Regions from separate parts of the Streptomyces noursei ATCC 11455 genome, predicted to be linked through region 2. Evidence: riboswitches for the same ligand, from Rfam matches in the RefSeq annotation. Region 2 holds a riboswitch; the other holds the start of a gene.

Region 1 (3,403 bases), 2.6 Mb from region 2:
ACTTCCACCTGTCGATCAACTCGATCACCTGGTTCGTCCGGATCGCGTTCTTCGTCGGGCCGGTGCTGGCCTTCATCGCCACCAAGCGGATCTGCCTGGGTCTCCAGCGTCGCGACAAGGACAAGGTGCTGCACGGGCGCGAGTCCGGCATCATCAAGCGCCTGCCGCACGGTGAGTTCATCGAGGTCCACGAGCCGCTCAACCAGGAGCAGCTGCACGTCCTCACCCAGCACGAGCAGCCCGAGCCGCTCGAGCTCGGTCCCGAGGTCGACGAGAACGGTGTCCGGCGCAAGTTCAAGCGCTCGCAGAAGCTGCGCGCCAAGCTCTCCAAGGGCTACTACGGCGAGGACAACGTCATCCCCAAGCCGACCGTCGAGGAGTACAAGGAGATCACCAGCGGCCACGGCCACCACTGATCCCCGCGGGCGCGGCACTGCCGCGCACCGCTGGTAGTACGCCACCCAGAGGGCCCCGTCCACGAAGAGGACGGGGCCCTCCGGCATGCCCGGGGGTCGATAGGGTGAACGGCACAAGCAGGAGACGATCCAGGAGCGTGGACCATGAACGTTGTGACCCCGGCAGGCGGCGGCAGCGTGGCGGACCGCTCCTGGCCGGCCGTACTGAACGCCCTCCTCGACGCCCGTGACCTCACCGCCGACGACACCGCCTGGGTCATGGACCGGATCATGCGCGGCGAGGCCACCGACGCGCAGATCGCCGGCTTCGCGGTGGCGCTGCGCGCCAAGGGCGAGACGGTCGCCGAGATCTCCGGCCTGGTGCGGGCGATGTACGCGCACGCCAGCCTGATCGAGGTGCCAGGACCCAGCGTCGACATCGTCGGCACCGGCGGGGACGGCGCGAACACGGTCAACATCTCCACCATGTCGGCCATCGTGGTCGCCGGCACCGGCGCCAAGGTCGTCAAGCACGGCAGCCGCGCCGCGTCCTCGGCCAGCGGGGCCACGGACGTCCTGGAGAAGCTGGGCATCAATCTGGACCTGTCGCCGCGGCGGGTGGTGGAGGTCGCGGAGGAGGCCGGGATCACCTTCTGCTTCGCGGCCAAGTTCCACCCCGCGCTGCGACACGTGGCGGCCGCCCGCGGCCAGCTGGGCATCCGGACGACCTTCAACGTACTGGGGCCGCTGACCAACCCGGCCCGGGTCAGGGCCCAGGCGACCGGCGTCGCGGACGCCCGGATCGCGCCGATCCTCGCCGGGGTGCTGGCCGAGCGCGGCTCCTCGGCGCTGGTCTTCCGCGGCGACGACGGACTGGACGAGCTGACCACCACCGCCACCTCCCGGGTGTGGGTCGTACGGGACGGCGCGGTCCACGAGGAGTCCTTCGACCCGCGGGACGTCGGCATCGACCTGGTGCCGGTGGAGGCGCTGCGCGGCGGGGACGCGTCGTACAACGCGGAGGTGGCCCGGCGGCTGCTGGACGGCGAGACCGGGCCGGTGCGGGAGGCGGTGCTGCTGAACGCGGCGGCCGCGCTGGCCGCGCTGGAGCCGTCCGACGCCCCGCTCACCGAGCGGATCCGGGACGGCCTGCGCAAGGCAGCCGAGTCGATCGACTCGGGCGCGGCCCGGCGGACGCTGGACCGCTGGGTGGCGGCCAGCAACGCCTGACGCCCCTCGGATGTGACGCAGGTCCCGGTCCGCCATACGGACCGGGGCTTGCGCCCCGATGATCGTGTGGCATGATTCAGCCCAGGTCACGAGTGACAGCGATGTAGGCCCCGGCCCGCTGTCCGGCAACCCTCCTTCCGTGGCGGGGTGCCCCGGGTGATGACCAGGTCGCAGGCAACGAGGTCTGCGGCAAGCGCGGATCCCTCGCCAGGGATCCTGGTCCTCGAGGGAGTCCTTCCGTGATGAAGCGAATGCGCTAGGGCCTGACGGCCCTTCTCCGCACCCTTTTTCCTTTTACGCTGCGCGCCGCGCCGTGCGTTCTCGCGCACCCTGATGCGCCCCGTCCCGCAGCGAACCCGCTTATCTCTCACGGGAGTTCGCCATGCCTGTCGTCACCGCTGCCGCCGACCGTTCCGTTTGTGCCCCGCTGCCGGTTCTGGGCCGGGATGTCCTCGTCCCGCTGGTGACCGGCGGCGAAGCCGTCTACGCCGCACTGGACTACGCCGCCAGCGCGCCGGCGCTCCAGCGGGTCTGGGACGACGTCGCCGCCTACGCCCCGTACTACGGCAGCGTCCACCGCGGCGCCGGCTACCTCTCCCAGCTCTCCACCGACCTCTTCGAGAACGCCCGCAAGGCCGTCGCCGACTTCCTCGGCTGCCGCGCCGAGGACCAGGTCGTCTTCACCCGGTCCACCACCGACTCGCTGAACCTGCTGGCCGCCACCCTGCCGCAGGGCACCCGGGTGTTCGTCTTCGAGACCGAGCACCACGCCTCGCTGCTGCCCTGGGAACGCCGCGCCGACCTGGCGGTGACCTACCTCAACGCCCCGCGCACCCCGCGACAGGCGGTGGACACCATGGAGAAGGCGCTGGCCACCCGCGAGCCCTACGGCCCGGCGCTGGTCTGCGTCACCGGCGCCTCGAACGTCACCGGCGAACTGTGGCCGGTGCGGGAACTGGCCGCCGCCGCGCACGCCCACGGCGCCCGGATCGTGCTGGACGCCGCCCAACTCGCCCCGCATCATCCTGTGGACATCGCCGAACTGGACGTCGACTGGGTCGCGTTCTCCGGCCACAAGCTCTACGCGCCGTTCGGCGCCGGGGTGTTGGCCGGCCGCGCCGACTGGCTCCAGGAGGCCGAGCCGTACCTGGCCGGCGGCGGCGCCAGCCGGAAGGTCGCCCGGCGGGCCGACGGCGGCGTGGACGTCGAGTGGCACACCACCGCCGCCCGGCACGAGGCCGGTTCGCCCAACGTGATCGGCGCCTACGCCATCGCCTCCGCCTGCCGGGCGCTCACCGAGGCCGGCTTCGACGGCCTGGTCGCCCGCGAACAGGAGCTGATCGCCCGGGTCCAGGCGGGCCTGGCCGACGTCCCGGAGGTCCGGATCCTCTCCCTCTTCGGCGACGATGCCCCGCGCGTCGGCGTCATCTCCTTCATCGTCGAGGGCTGGAACAGCTCGCACTTCGCCGCCGCCCTCTCCGCGGAGTACGGCATCGGCGTCCGCGACGGCCTCTTCTGCGCGCACCCGCTGGTACGGACCCTGCTGGGCAGCGAGCCCGGCGACCCGGGGGAGTGCGGCGCCCCCGAGGCCGCACCCGGTGAACGCTCCCTCAACGCGATCCGCGTGAGCTTCGGGGCGGGAACGCCCGACGAGCACGTCGACCGCTTCGTACGAGCGGTGCGCGAGCTCGTCGCCGAGGGCGCGCGGTGGAACTACCGCGTCGAGGACGGCCGTTGCGTCCCGGCCGGGTCCGCCGGGGCCGCCGGGTCCGCCGGGG
Region 2 (3,403 bases):
CGCCTGTGGCCCCTTCTGGCCCTGCGAGATCTCGAACTCGACCCGCTGACCCTCCTCCAGGGTGCGGTACCCGTCCATCTGGATCGCGCTGTAGTGGACGAAAACATCCGCACCACCGTCGACCGCGATGAAGCCGTACCCCTTCTCCGCGTTGAACCACTTGACGGTGCCCTGAGCCATGCCTAACTCCCCTATTACTGGCCCTTGCACAGGACCGCACTCCGCGGACCCGGGTCAGACCTCACCCCCCGGGAATGGCCCGTGGGGCGTGCGCCGGAACGCGTCGACCGCCGCTGAATGTATCCGGACCAATGCCCAGCGCAACAGGTCAATCGGACGAGAATTCTTGCGCCAGAGAAACGGCCGTATGCACTCAAATCCCGTTATCTCAGGCCAAGTCGGGCCGGGAATAGGCGGCACAAACGACAAATCGCGCACACAACTTGCGCACAAGTCACCGCGATCTCATATGCGTTCGGCATGCGCACGGAGATAACCGGAGGGGGATCACCCCAATGGTATCGCCTTTCACAACACGGAATTGCCCCGTCCGTTTAGCTCGGACGGGGCAATTTCCGGTCACTACCGGCAAAGAGTTGGCGCGAATACGATCCATATCGCGCCGCACCGGACAGTCGTCGGGCGTATCAGCAGCCTCCGGCGACCGCCGGGATGATGGAGACGCCCGCGCCTTCCGGGGTCGGCGTCTGGAGTCCCTGCTCGAAACGGACGTCGTCGTCGTTGACGTAGACATTCACGAAGCGGCGCAGCTTGCCCGCGTCGTCGAGCACCCGGGCCGCGATGCCCTGGTGGTTCTTCTCCAGGTCGGCGATCACCTCGGAGAGGGTCGCGCCCTCGGCGGTGACCTCGGCCTCGCCGCCGGTGTACGTGCGCAGGATGGTGGGGATGCGGACCTTGACGCTCATGGTTCTGCCTTCCAGGAGGTACGGGGGGTGCGGAACGGGCGGGCGGAGGGACGGCTCAGCCGGCCAGGCCGGCCGCGCGGAACGCGTCCAGGTCCGGCCGGATGGTGGCGGTGGGCCCGGCGGCGACGGCGTCGAGGGTCTTCAGGCCGTCACCGGTGTTCAGCACGACGGTGGTCAGCGACGGGTCCAGCACGCCGTTCTCGATGAGCTTCCTGGTCACGCCGACGGTCACGCCGCCCGCGGTCTCCGCGAAGATCCCCTCCGTACGGGCCAGCAGCCTGATCGCGTCCACGATCTGCGGGTCGGTGACGTCCTCGACGGCCCCGCCGGTGCGGCGCGCGATGTCGAGCACGTACGGGCCGTCCGCCGGGTTGCCGATCGCCAGCGACTTGGCGATGGTGTTCGGCTTCTGCGGCCTGACGACCTCGTGCCCGGCCTTGAAGGCCGCGGACACCGGCGAGCAGCCCTCGGCCTGCGCCCCGAAGATCTTGTACGGCTTGTCCTCGACCAGGCCGAGGGCGATCAGCTCCTTCAGCCCCTTGTCGATCTTGGTGAGCTGGGAGCCGGACGCGATGGGGATGACCAGCTGGTCCGGCAGCCGCCAGCCGAGCTGCTCGCAGATCTCGTACGCCAGCGTCTTGGAGCCCTCGCCGTAGTACGGGCGGAGGTTGACGTTGACGAAGCCCCAGCCCTCGCCCAGCGGGTCGCCGATGAGCTCGGAGCAGAAGCGGTTGACGTCGTCGTAGTTGCCCTCGATGGCGACCAGGTCACCGCCGTAGACCGCGGCCATCACGACCTTGCCGGGCTCCAGGTCGTGCGGGATGAAGACGCAGGACTTCAGGCCCGCGCGGCGCGCCGCGGCGCCGACCGCACCGGCGAGGTTGCCGGTCGAGGAGCAGGAGAGGGTGGTGAAGCCGAAGGCGCGGGCGGCCTCGACGGCGATCGCCACGACCCGGTCCTTGAAGGAGTGGGTGGGGTTGCCGGAGTCGTCCTTGACGTACAGGCCGCCGGTGACACCCAGCTCGGCGGCGAGCCGGTCGGCCTTGACGAGCTTGGTGAAACCGGGGTTGAGGTTGGGCTTGTCGGCCACGTCCGCGGGGACGGGCAGCAGCGGCGCATAGCGCCAGATGTTGGCGGGACCGGCCTCGATCTGCTTCTTCAGTGCCTCGGGGTCGCCGGTGGGAAGCGCGTAGGCGACTTCCAGCGGGCCGAAACACTCCTGGCACGCGAAGATCGGGCCGAGCGGGAAGCGCTCGCCGCATTCGCGACAGGACAGGGCGACGGCGGGACCGAGTGCGACAGAAGGCGTGGATTCGGTTGCTTGCACAGCCATGGAGGCGAGGCCCTTTCTCCTCATCTTCCTCACGACGCATTTCGCCGTGAGACGGATTTGGCACCTTCCCTAGCCGGGAGCCTCGCGCGCACTGTGCTGCCGTGCGGCGGAGACCGGCTGGAGGGTTGCCGGGGCTTCAACGGGCCGTGTCCCTCTGCCCCTCTGGATGAGCGGTATGGCACTGGGTGGAACCCAGGCGTTTGTTGCGCGGCGACCCCGACATGCGAGGGTCCTCCGCGTTGTTCAAGACTGTAACCGAAGGCACTCACCGTTGAGATAGTCGTCCGGTCCGCGAGATGGATCACATAACGGGCTCCCGTTCGGGGGGCCGCCGAGGAGAGTCGTAGACGTGCTGGAAGAAGTGGAGCGCTGGCTGGCCGGCCGCTCCTGGTCCGCCGCGGACCGCCCCCTGGAGCAGCTGTTGGAGGCCAAGCGCCAGACGGGGCGGACGGTCAGCGTGGTGCTGCCCGCGCTCGACGAGGAGGCGACGGTCGGCGCGATCGTCGCGGCGATCCGCGCCGATCTGATGACCGAGGAGGTGCCGCTGGTCGACGAGCTGGTGGTGCTGGATTCGGGCTCCACCGACCGCACCGCCGAGGTCGCCGCGGCGGCCGGCGCCCGGGTCGTCCACCGGGACAGCGTGCTGCCCCGGATCCCGGCGCTGCCCGGCAAGGGCGAGGTGCTGTGGCGCTCACTGCTGGTGACCAGCGGCGACATCGTCTGCTTCGTCGACGCCGACCTGCGGGAGTTCTCCTCCACCTTCGTCTCGGGGATCGTCGGGCCGCTGCTGACCGACCCGGAGGTCCAGTTCGTCAAGGCGATGTACGACCGGCCGCTGGACACCGGCCAGGGCGGGCGTCCCGCCGGAGGCGAGCAGGGCGGCAGGGTCACCGAGCTGGTCGCCCGGCCGCTGCTCAACCTCCACTGGCCGCGGCTGGCCGGGTTCGTGCAGCCGCTGGGCGGGGAGTACGCGGCGCGCCGCTCGCTGCTGGAGCGGCTGCCGTTCCCGGTCGGCTACGGCGTGGAGCTGGGTCTGCTGGTGGACGCGCTGCACACCGTCGGGCTGGACGCCCTGGCGCAGGTGGACGTCGGGGTGCGCAGGCACCGCCACCAGGGCGGCCAGGCGCTCGGCCGGATGGCCGCG

Evidence for each region. A riboswitch is a leader RNA that binds a small molecule or an ion and turns the genes downstream of it on or off. The one in region 2 is predicted to bind S-adenosylmethionine.
Region 1: it holds a riboswitch for S-adenosylmethionine, as region 2 does, so the genes downstream of both, SNOUR_RS28410 (aminotransferase class V-fold PLP-dependent enzyme) here and thrC (threonine synthase) in region 2, are expected to answer to the same signal.

Annotation. Positions count from the first base shown of each region.
Region 1 is NZ_CP011533.1:6,701,451-6,704,853, forward strand. It holds gene qcrB (cytochrome bc1 complex cytochrome b subunit) at 1-416, shown strand, start outside; gene trpD (anthranilate phosphoribosyltransferase) at 561-1,625, shown strand; SAM riboswitch class IV at 1,710-1,827, shown strand; gene SNOUR_RS28410 (aminotransferase class V-fold PLP-dependent enzyme) at 2,008-3,403, shown strand, end outside.
Region 2 is NZ_CP011533.1:4,138,942-4,142,344, forward strand. It holds gene SNOUR_RS17210 (cold-shock protein) at 1-180, opposite strand, end outside; gene SNOUR_RS17215 (MoaD/ThiS family protein) at 648-926, opposite strand; gene thrC (threonine synthase) at 982-2,259, opposite strand; SAM riboswitch class I at 2,277-2,432, opposite strand; gene SNOUR_RS17225 (glucosyl-3-phosphoglycerate synthase) at 2,609-3,403, shown strand, end outside.